Regions from separate parts of the Venatorbacter sp. C2-1 genome, predicted to be linked through region 2. Evidence: predicted binding sites of a transcription regulator. Region 2 holds the regulator's gene; the other holds the start of a gene.
The links. Region 2 encodes FNR, which switches genes on or off when oxygen is low (the NO sensors DNR and NnrR bind a similar motif). Its sites were predicted from a motif close to TTGATNTANATCAA; they were not measured.
Positions count from the first base shown of each region.

Region 1: the regulator FNR is predicted to act here: its motif matches at 2,849-2,862, upstream of MT343_RS19315 (M43 family zinc metalloprotease).

Region 1 is NZ_CP094879.1:4,272,953-4,278,498, forward strand. It holds gene atpA (F0F1 ATP synthase subunit alpha) at 1-68, opposite strand, end outside; gene MT343_RS19290 (F0F1 ATP synthase subunit delta) at 84-620, opposite strand; gene MT343_RS19295 (F0F1 ATP synthase subunit B) at 632-1,102, opposite strand; gene atpE (F0F1 ATP synthase subunit C) at 1,154-1,381, opposite strand; gene atpB (F0F1 ATP synthase subunit A) at 1,432-2,331, opposite strand; gene MT343_RS19310 (F0F1 ATP synthase subunit I) at 2,355-2,723, opposite strand; gene MT343_RS19315 (M43 family zinc metalloprotease) at 3,096-4,022, shown strand; gene MT343_RS19320 (hypothetical protein) at 4,102-5,337, shown strand.
Region 2 is NZ_CP094879.1:2,465,389-2,470,934, reverse strand. It holds gene ttcA (tRNA 2-thiocytidine(32) synthetase TtcA) at 1-646, opposite strand, end outside; gene MT343_RS10900 (hypothetical protein) at 770-1,264, opposite strand; gene fnr (fumarate/nitrate reduction transcriptional regulator Fnr) at 1,537-2,304, opposite strand; gene MT343_RS10890 (sulfite exporter TauE/SafE family protein) at 2,390-3,052, opposite strand; gene ccoS (cbb3-type cytochrome oxidase assembly protein CcoS) at 3,049-3,243, opposite strand; gene MT343_RS10880 (heavy metal translocating P-type ATPase) at 3,247-5,546, opposite strand, start outside.

The DNA of each region.
Region 1 (5,546 bases), 1.8 Mb from region 2:
GTCACATCGAGATTTTCGATGCGTTTTTTGATGACTTCACTGATCTCAGATGGATTCAGTTGCTGCATGCATCGTCCCTCAAACTAGGATTTCATCGCTTCGGCTAATTTTGACAGCTTACCGGTTACGGAGCCGTCGATTACCAAGTCCCCGGCACGAATGATGGCGCCACCGATGAGAGACTCATCGACTTCGCTGGTCAAACGTACATCACACTGCAGTTTGGCTTTAAGGGCCTGTGCCAGTTTATCGGCCTGCTCATTGCTCAGTTCGAACGCGGAGGTGACGACTACGTCAACCGTGTTCTGCAACTGGGCTTTCAGCTCTTCATACAGAGCTGCGATTTCAGGCACCAGCATCAGGCGCTTGTTTTCCGCCAGAACGGCTACCAGGTTTTTGGCTGCTTCATTCAGCTTGTCGCCACATACGTCGGTTAAAGCCTGTGCCTGCTGTTGCGCAGTCAGAGACGGATGCACCAGTACTTTTGCCATATCGGCATCGGCAACACAGGCTGCCAGTAATGCCAGGTCCGCAGACCAGGCGTCCAATGCACCTTTCTCACTTGCTTCAGCAAACACCGCTTTGGCGTATGGCCGAGCGAGAGTTGTTAATTCAGCCATGGAAACCTCGCTTACAGCTCGTCAGCTAATTGGTTCAGCAGCTCAGAGTGAGCGGCCGCATCAACTGACTTACCAAGAATTTTGGCTGCACCGGCCACGGCCAGCTCAGACACCTGCTTGCGCAGAACTTCTTTAGCGCGGTTCACCTCTTGCTCAACTTCAGCTTGAGCAGCAGCTACCAGACGCTCACCTTCGGCGCGAGCAGCTTCTTTAGCTTCGTCGACGATTTGGTTAGCGCGTTTGTTAGCCTGTTCGATGATTTCAGCAGCTTTTTCTTTACTTTCACGCAGCTGGGAAGCGGCTTTTTCCTGAGCCAGTTCCAGGTCACGTTCGGCACGGTTAGCTGCGTCCAGACCATCGGCAATTTTCTTTTCGCGTTCTTGCATAGCACCCAGCAGGTGAGGCCATACAAACTTCATGCAGAACCACACGAAGATAGCGAAAGTGATGATCTGGCCGATCAGAGTCGCGTTAATGTTCACGCCAGAGCCCTCATGTTCATTGATTAAGGAAGTTCGTTGTTACATGAACCCTTAGGCAGCGAACATCAGGTACAGACCCAGACCAACACCGATCATTGGCACGGCGTCCAACAGACCAGCGATCAGGAACATTTTACCTTGCAGCATTGGACCCAGTTCAGGCTGACGAGCAGTACCTTCCAGCAGACGACCACCCAGCAGACCAAAACCGATTGCTGTGCCCAGAGCACCCAGACCGATCATCAGAGCCGCAGCCAGGAATACCAGACCTTGTTCCATAGTTATCTCCAAATATAGAAGTTAAGTTAGTGAGTTAAGGGTTAAAAAAATTAATGATCTTCGTGCGCCATGCTCAGATACACGATGGTCAACATCATGAAAATGAACGCTTGCAGTGTGATCACCAAAATGTGGAAAACAGCCCAGGCCCACTGCAGGACACCGCCCAGCAGACCGAGGAAAGCACCAGCAGAGAACATCAGCGCGATCAAGATGAAGATCATCTCACCGGCATACATGTTACCGAACAAACGCAGTGCCAGAGAGATCGGCTTAGCGATCAGTGCGATCGATTCCAGGAAGAAGTTAACCGGAATGAACAGCGCCTGGACAACAGGGTTTTTCGCATTGAATGGGTGCAGCGTCAGCTCGCCCACAAAACCGCCGATACCTTTAACCTTGATGGAGTAGAAAATCATCATGGCAAAAACAGTCAGAGCCATACCCAGGGTGATGTTCACGTCAGTAGAAGGAACAACCTTCATGTAGTGAACGCCCAAAGCACCAAAAATGGTTGGCAGCACGTCAACCGGGATCAAATCCATGAAGTTCATCATGAAGACCCAGGTAAAAATAGTCAGGGAAAGAGGAGCAACCAGTGCATTTTTGCCATGGAATGCTTCTTTAACGGTGTTGTCGATAAACTCGACGATCATTTCCACGAAGTTCTGGAAGCCGGTAGGCACCGCAGTGGTGGCCTTTTTGGCAGCACGCCAGAACAAAAACATCAGCATAGCGCCGAGACCGAAAGACCAGCCAAGGGAATCCACGTGTACCGCAGAAAAGCCCATATCTGCTGCTTCCTGGCCGCTGTGAGCCATAGTCCAGGTCGCTTCAGTCAGTTCAGTTTCAGTACCATCCGCATTATGACGAACATAACCAGCAGGCAGTTTGCCGTAGGTCAGATTGGTTAAATGGTGCGAGATATACTCTTGGGAGTTACCAGCCATTGTTCACTCTCAATTCCAAAGGTTTATAAATTAGCTATCTTTGCTGCGGCCAGATGGCCCAGCTGCACTGTTATGAACGCAGCAAACAGTGCCAGAACATTCAGAGGCTCGACGCGCTGAAAAATCACAGCAAAACTCAGCGCCGTCAGCACAAATTTCCAGGATTCCCCCTGGTAAAACGACTGTACGATCTGTACAGAAGACCGGGCTCCGCTATAACGGAACGCACGCCAGACAAAGTACGCATTAGGCAGGGCGCAGGTTAAGCCCCCCAACAATGCCGACTTGGCGGCTACATCGCTATGCAACCAGGCAACCAATGCGGCCAGAACCGTCAGGATCAGTTGTAAAATCACGATCCGGTAGGCCGGAGGACGCGGTATGCCTGTCATCCTTAGCCCCACAATTGGTCAAAAATCTGCAACAGCCTATTTTAAGGCGCGGTGATTATATTGGCTCGACCCTTCAGCTTCAACCGAAACCGGGGGGCAAAACGAGAATAATTCGACCAATAGGTATGATGCAGGTCAGGCAAAGGCTGAATCCCGCGCCAGTTTGAGCTGCGCGAGTCCCAACGTCAGGATTTGTCAGGCTTACGTAAGAAAGTGATGACTTACTTAATGCTGCCTGAGCGCCACTCTCAGACGCCCCGTGGCATCCTGACGTTTATGCCTCCGAAGGGTACACAGAGTTCTATCAATAGCCATTTGCATTCGCCCTTCACACGCATAGGCTGCCCCTTTTGCTTTTGTCCGGAACAACCAATGAAGAAGGGAATCCTCTTACTGCTGCTATCGCTGCTCAGTGCCTGCGGCGGCGACAATAACTCATCCCAGAGCCCTACGCCACAGCCAGAAAACCCCGACACGCCTGTCGCCGGCCTGACCATCCCGGTGGTGGTTCATATCATGGAGCATCCCGCGTCTGATGACAGCCGTATCAGCGTTGCTAAAGTTCACTCGCAGATAGCCGCACTGAACCGTGCATTCAACCGCCAGAATGATGACCTGAGCCAGGTGCCGGCAGAGTTTCAGCCATTTATCGCCGATATGCAGATCCGCTTTGAACTGGCCACAACCGACCCGCAGGGGCAACCAACCACCGGCATTACCCGCACCACGCAGAATATTGAGCTGGCACCGGAGGAATACCGCTGGGGTTATCGCTATCTGCATTACAGCGCTTTAGGTGGTAAAGACCCCTGGCCACGGGAGCGCTATCTCAATATCTGGGTCAGTGATATGCGCGACCACCATGGCAGAGTTGGGCTGGCCGGACGCGCCAGCCTGCCCGGCGACCCGGCGGAAGAAGATGGTGTGCTTATTGCCACTTTGGCCTTTGGCACAGAACCGCCACTGGAGCAGGGGCTGCATCTGGGCAAAACCACCGCCCACGAAGTCGGCCACTGGCTGGGGCTGAAACACATCGCCGGTGAGCAGGAGAGCTGTAACGTTGATGACGGCATCAGTGATACACCACTGAGCAGCAGCAATTACGGCGGCCTGAACCCCTCCCACCCAAGTTCAACCTGCGGCAGCGCCGATATGTTTATGAACTATATGTCACTGGCCCGTGACGAGAGCCTGCTGATGTTCAGTCAGGGTCAGAAAGCTGCGATCTGGTCGGTACTTAACGAAGGAGGAGAGCGACACTCGCTGTTGCAGAACAATCAACCTCTGCCTGCTCAATAACAGAAAAGTCGGCATTTATCTCGATAAATGACTCCGATATTAATAAACTCCGTCCCTGTTACTTTTTTCAGGGACTGAAATGAAACACCTCATCTTTATCGCCTCAGCCATAGTGCTGGCGGCCTGCAATGGCAACAATAAAGCAACACTGGCCGAGGTTCGGCCGATCGGCAAAATCGGCACAAACACGCCGACTTATGTATTCAAAAGCTCCGCCGGCGGCAAAATCAACTACCGCGGCTCGTGCCGGAGTGACAAGCAATACGCCCACCGTGGCGTAAATGAAATTTCCTTCACACCTTTAAAAGAAGGCATTTACAGCGACTGCTCCCTGCAGCTTATCGACGACAGCGGCAACAGCAGCGAAATTCTCTATATCAGCACCTTTGAAATCGACGCCCCGAAACGCCTGCTTGAGACGCACTCTTTCATCATGGACTACGATGGCAACGGCACAGAAGAGGTCTACCTTTCAACCCGCACAGAAAGTTTTGATGATTACGGAATAGTCACTGCTTATTCTGGCGAGACAAAAAAGAAACCAGAATGGTGGTCAGGCAGGGAGGACCCCTACGCTTACAAGCAACAAAACACTTATCGTGAAGACGGAAGAATATTGTCAAACTTAGAGGATAACGACGGCGACGGTATTTTCGAGCAGCAGAAAAACTGGGAATATTCCCCCGATGGCAGCATTGCACAGATCATCACCCGCAACCTGCCTTCCGGCGAAATCAGTGAGACAGAAACTCATAATTACAGCAACGCTGGTCGCAACCTTTTAATCGAATGGCACAACAGCAATGGCGACCTGGTCAAAACCAAAACCTATACCTACGACCGGCATGGCAACACGCTGGAGGTGGCCGATGACGATTATGCTGACGGCATTATAGATTGGCGCGAAGTCAGTACCTTTGACCGGGACAATAATCAGATAAGCAGGCAAAAATACCGCCGGCAACAAGACTCTGAGACACTGACAGAGAACTGCAGCTACCGTTACGACTATTACCCGCGCCTGATTAAAAGCAACTGCAATAACTCCTGGGGTGCCTCTGAGGATATCTACACCTACGGTCGGTCGGAGTCTGGAAGTTTTATAAAAACGGTGAGTTTCAATAACGGCGAGCTTTCAGGTACTGATATTGAATATCAGAATCAGCGTGGAGAAACAGTGAGAGCTGAAGTTGGCATAGAGAGAGAATTATCCACAATAATAACAAGCGATTATGATGAGCTGGGCAATATCTCCCGTATAGTGTTTAAAGATTCATACTCACTCCAGACAATAACTTTCCAGTATGAATATTAAAGGGAGCACAACTCCCTTTATTTGATATGCGCCAGAATGCTGCCGTCTGATCGGTATTAGAAAAGGACGGAGAGAAGCACTCGCTGCTGCAGAACAGCCAGCTTCTGCCTGCTCAATAACGGAAAAGTCGGCATTTATCTCGATAAATGACTCCAATATTAATAAACTCCATCCCTGTTACTTTTTTTCAGGGACTGAAATGAAACACC
Region 2 (5,546 bases):
CCTGTGAGCCACACAGGTTGCACGGAATGATCGGGAAGCCCCGTGCCTGGGAAAATTTCTCGATGTCTTTTTCTTTGCAATAAGCCAGCGGACGGATCAGTACGTGTTTCTGGTCGTCACTCAGCAGTTTCGGCGGCATGGCCTTGAGCTTGCCACCATGGAACATATTGAGGAACAGGGTTTCGATGATGTCGTCACGATGGTGACCAAGAGCGATTTTATTGGCGCCAATACTCTCGGCAAAGCCATACAGGGTGCCACGACGCAGACGGGAGCACAGGCTGCAGGTGGTTTTACCTTCCGGAATAATTTCTTTCACTACGCTGTAGGTATCTTTCTCGACGATGTGATACTCAATACCCAGCTGGCTCAGATACTCCGGCAGCACATGTTCAGGAAATCCGGGCTGCTTCTGATCCATATTCACCGCCACGATATCAAAGTGAATCGGTGCGCTTTTCTGCAGACTCAGCAGAATATCGAGCATGGTGTACGAATCTTTACCGCCGGACAGGCAAACCATGACCTTATCGCCGTCTTCGATCATGCGGTAGTCTTCGATGGCCTTGCCGACATTGCGGCGCAGGCGCTTCTGCAGTTTGTTGAACTCGAGTTGCTCTTTGCGCTCGGCAGCGGATTCGATCATAAAAACACCCTGAATAATTGCGCCCGCTTTATAGCAGAATGCATCGGGTGAAGGAACCGCCTGCGCAGGTCAGGCAGTTAAAAAGGAATGTTGTTCGGGGACTTTGAGAAAAGGTACGCCTGCTCAGGCTGCACGGTCGAGCAGGGCGGTGGCGGCACCGAGACTGGCACAGAACTCTTCAATGCTGACACCACTGCGGGGATGGTAAAAACGTTTCCACAGACGTGCGAGCTGTTCTGCGGTTGCATCGGCGGGCAGAACAAAATCATCATTGCGGGCATAGATAAACCAGGCAATGGCGGTGGCATAAGACAGATTGGTGGTCAGCTCGGCATGAGGGTGACTGAGAAAATCATGCTGGCTGGCAAGGCCGCGCACGGTGCTGGCCAGTTCAGGCTGTTGTGCCAGATAAGCGTCCCATACATGGCGGTGGGTCAGGCTGTGAATGCGGTAAATGCCGAGAGCCCGTTGACCGGCGGCTTTGAGATGCGATCCAAGAGCCGATTCTTGAGCCGCAGTTGCCAGCAGCAGGGTGCTGGCCATCGGGTTACTAACCCCGATGCGTTGCAGGGTTGGCTGGATTACCCAGCGGGTCAGTTCATTTGCGCAGATGCCCATGGTCACCTCCTTATACGTCATATCGGCTGAATGACGCTGTTTCTGCAATCTTAGATCAGATTATTTTATCTGCTGCGGTTTTATACCAATTGCCAATAGATAGCCTGGATACCGGCGCCAGAAAAATAACGTCTGTTCAGCCTTTATTCTGGTAAAAGCATTTCCCGTACCAGAGGGCGTTGCATAAGTGTTCATAAGCAGAAAACAGGCATAAGAGGGCAGGCATAAAAAAACCGGCCTCTGGCCGGTTTTTTTGCTTACGGGTGAGCGGCTTACTCTTGCGGGTGAGCGGCACACTCTTTTTCAGTATTCAGGCCGGCCAGTTCATACAGCATATCGGGGTCCTGCAGAATCACTTCTTTACCCTGGGTTTCGATCAGGCCGTTCTTCTGGAAGCGGGTAAACACGCGGCTGATGGTTTCTACCGCGAGGCCCAGATAGTTACTGATATCCACCCGCGACATCGGCAGGCGGAAATGACTGGCCGAAAAACCACGACGGGAATAACGCTGGGAAATATCAATCAGGAAAGAGGCTACGCGTTCTTCGGCGTTTTTCTTGCTGAGCAGCAACATCATGTTCTGATCATGACGGATTTCGGTGCCCATGGTACGCATCAGCTGCTTACGCAGATCCGGCAGGTCATCGGCCAGACTGTCGAGTTGCTGCAGCGGAATTTCACAGACGGTGGTGGTTTCCAGCGCTTTGGCGGTTAACGGATAGTTGCCGTTATCATAACCGGCCAGGCCAACCAGCTCAGAGGCCAGGTGAAAACCGGTAATCTGTTCTTCACCGTTACTCGCCAGAGTGTAGGTTTTCAGGGCTCCGGTGCGAACGGCAAATACGGATTGAAACGCTTCGCCCTGCTGGAACAGCAGCTGACCTTTCTGGATCGGACGGCCACGGCGGATGATATCGTCGAGGCGCTCCATATCGGAATCGTTCAGGGACAATGGCAGACACAACGCATTCAGTGAGCAGGTCTGGCAGTGTGGTTGAGTGCCCCGCAGTGGAGCAGGCGCAACATGTGTCGTTTTCATGACTGATTCCTGAGTGAAACCCCGGTGTCGGAGTAAGTAACAAGTGCAGCAGTTGCGGCTATGTTCGGCATTAGCGCGCGATCTGTCAAGAAAGTAACCAGACCGATGCTGCCGTCCACAAACCAAATCCGATCAGTAATCCCCCGGCAACCTGACGCACGCGGTTGTTGCTCAGAAACGGCGTCAGTACATTGGCCGCCAGTGTGCTGGCAAACAGGGCTGGCAGGGTACCCAGACCAAAGGCGAACATCGCAGCGGCTCCCAGCAAAGGCTGGCCATTTGCGGCAACCCAGCTCAGCGTGCTGTAAATCAGGCCGCAGGGCAACCAGCCCCAGAGCATGCCCAGCCACAGACGATCAATCGCACGCGGAGATTGCATAAAACGGCGGGTCAGAGGCTGCAGGTGTTTCCAGATTCCCTGGCCCAGTTGCTCAATACGGGTCAGCATCAGTGACCAGCGGGCAATATAGAGCCCCATCAGTATCAGCATCAGCGCGGCCAGTGTCCGCAAGATCAGCATCAGCCACTGGTGCTGGCTCTGCAGCCACAGACCTGCGCTGGCGACTATCAGCCCGGCGATGCTGTAGCTCAGTATGCGCCCGGTGTTAAACAGCAGCGTCACCCGGACACGCTGAGTTCCAGCGCTGCTGCCAATAGCCGCAGCAATACCCCCGCACATCACCAGACAGTGGCTGGAGCCAAACAGGCCGAGCAGAAAGGCGGTCAGCAGCGACAGGGGTTCAATCATGGCTTGTCAGATGGGGTTTGATCGCTGTCGTCCTGACGGCGATTTATCGGCTCATCGTCATCAAACAGAATGCGGTGGGCGGGGGACTCCATGTCTTCAAACTGGCCGCTCTTCACCGCCCAGAAAAAGATCAGCACGGCAATGCCGATCAGCAGTAAAGACAGCGGTACCAGGATGTAAATGATATCCATCGATCAAACCTCAGAGGAGTCAGGAGCCGGCAGGCGATTCAGGCGCAGGGCGTTGGTGACCACCAGTAACGAACTGAATGACATGCCAATCGCAGCGGCCCAGGGCGGAACAAAACCTGCCGCTGCCACCGGTAATGCGATGAGATTGTACAGCAAAGCCCAGCCGATGTTCTGAGCAATAATACGGCGCGTCTTGGTGGCACCATCCAGAGCGGTCAGTAAGGTTTCCAGACGACCGTTGGTAAGCATGGCATCGGCGTTGGTCTTAGCCAGATCGGTGGCTTCGTTAACGGCCAGAGCAATATCAGCACCGGCCAGTACCGGCACATCGTTAATACCGTCGCCGACCATCATGACCCGCTCACCGGCCTGCTGCCAGGCGCGCACTGCGGCCAGTTTCTGTTCCGGCGAGACGCCGGTCTGCAGGTCGGTAATGCCCAGTGCATCCGCCACCACCTGACCGGATGCGCCGGGGTCGCCGGTCAGCAGAGACACGGCGATACCGCGTTGTTGAAGACCGCTGACAATTGACGCAGCGTTGCGGCGCAGGCTGTCATTCAGGCGCACCCAGGCCAGCGGTTGCTGATCACTGGCGAGCAGCAGCCACTGGCCAGCGGCCTTGTTGTCGGGCTCCGTCAGGGGGGCTGCTGGCCAGGCATAATCGGCGCGGCCAAAGCGCAGAGTGTGCCCGTTCCACTGGCCGCTGATGCCCTGGCCGGCGGTTTGTTCGGTGTTCTCTACGGCAGCCGCTTTTATGGTGCGGAAGGCACGGGCAATCGGATGGGTTGAGTGTTTCTCAAGGCCGGCGATCAGGGCCAGCAGCTGAGTTTCATCCAGATCCGCCAGAGGTTCGACCTGCTCCAGGGTTAGTTTGCCCTGGGTCAGGGTGCCGGTTTTATCGAATACCACCCGGTTTATCTGTGGCAGAACTTCCAGCACATGGCCTTTGCTGATTAACAATCCGCGTTCGCGCAGTGCGGCCGTGGCGGCTGTCAGAGCCGTTGGCGTAGCCAGCGACAGGGCGCAGGGGCAGGTTACAACCAGCACGCTGAGGGCGATGAAAAAGGCGTGTTCATCGCCTTGCAGCCACCAGAAAGTGAAGACCGAGCTGGAGATGATCAGCACCGCCGCAACAAAGTGGCTGGCAATTTTGTCGGCCAGCAGCGCAGCGCGCGGCTTCTCCTGCTGGGCACGGTCCATCAGGCGCATGATGGTCGATAACTGCGCTTCGGCGCCGGTCGCGGTGACCTTCATCAGCAGCGGGCTTTCAACGTTAAACGTACCGCCGATCAGGCGATCACCGGCTTTCTTGCTGATGGGCAGGTATTCGCCGGTCAGTGCGGCTTCATCAACCGAGCTGCGGCCTTCGATCACCACTCCGTCAGCGGGAATGGCATGGCCGGGTTTCAGACGCAGCACGTCACCAATACGGATGTCTTCACTGGCAATAACCTGCTCAACACCGTCGTCACCAACCTTTAACGCAATATTGGGCAGCAGCGTCAGCAGATTATTACCGGCTTTCCCCATCCGGTGACGGGCGCGCATTTCGAGAAAACGGCCAAGCAGCAGGAAGAAGGTAAACATACAGACCGAGTCAAAATACACCTCGACGCCCTGATTCATGGTGCTCCAGATGCTCGAACAGAATGCCAGCACAATGGCCAGCGATACGGGCACATCCATGGTCAGATGACGGGTGCGCAGATCACGCAGGGCAGCGGTAAAGAACGGCCGGGCGCTGAACAGCACCACCGGCAGGGTCATGACCATTGAGGCCAGGCGCATAAAAAATTCGTATTGCTCAGCCATGCCTACATACAGGGGCACCGCGAGCATCATCACCTGCATGGTGCCGATACCGGCAACCGCGAGACGGCGGATCGCCAGTTTACCCTCGCGATGGCGCTGCTCTTCCTGTTCAGTGGCAGAAAACGGCGAGGCTTTGTAGCCCAGGCGGTAAATCGCCTCGGCAATACTGGATACGGCAATCTGGTCGTACTGCCAGCGTACCACCAGGCGGTGGTTGGACAGGTTAAGTACAGCGTTTTTTACGCCCGGCAACTGGCTGATACGGTGCTCAATCAGCCAGGCACAGGCGGCACAGCTGATGCCGTCGATGATAAACGTGGCTTCCGCTTCGCCTTGCTGGTTGCCGCTCAGATGGGCGACAAAGCGCCGCTGCAGGGCTTCGCTGTCATACAGGGTGAGGGATTCGCGCGCCGAAAGATCGCTGTCTTCCAGTTCAGCCGGCGACAGTTCCGGCAGTTCGGTGCGGTGGCGGTAATAGTCTTTCAGGCCAC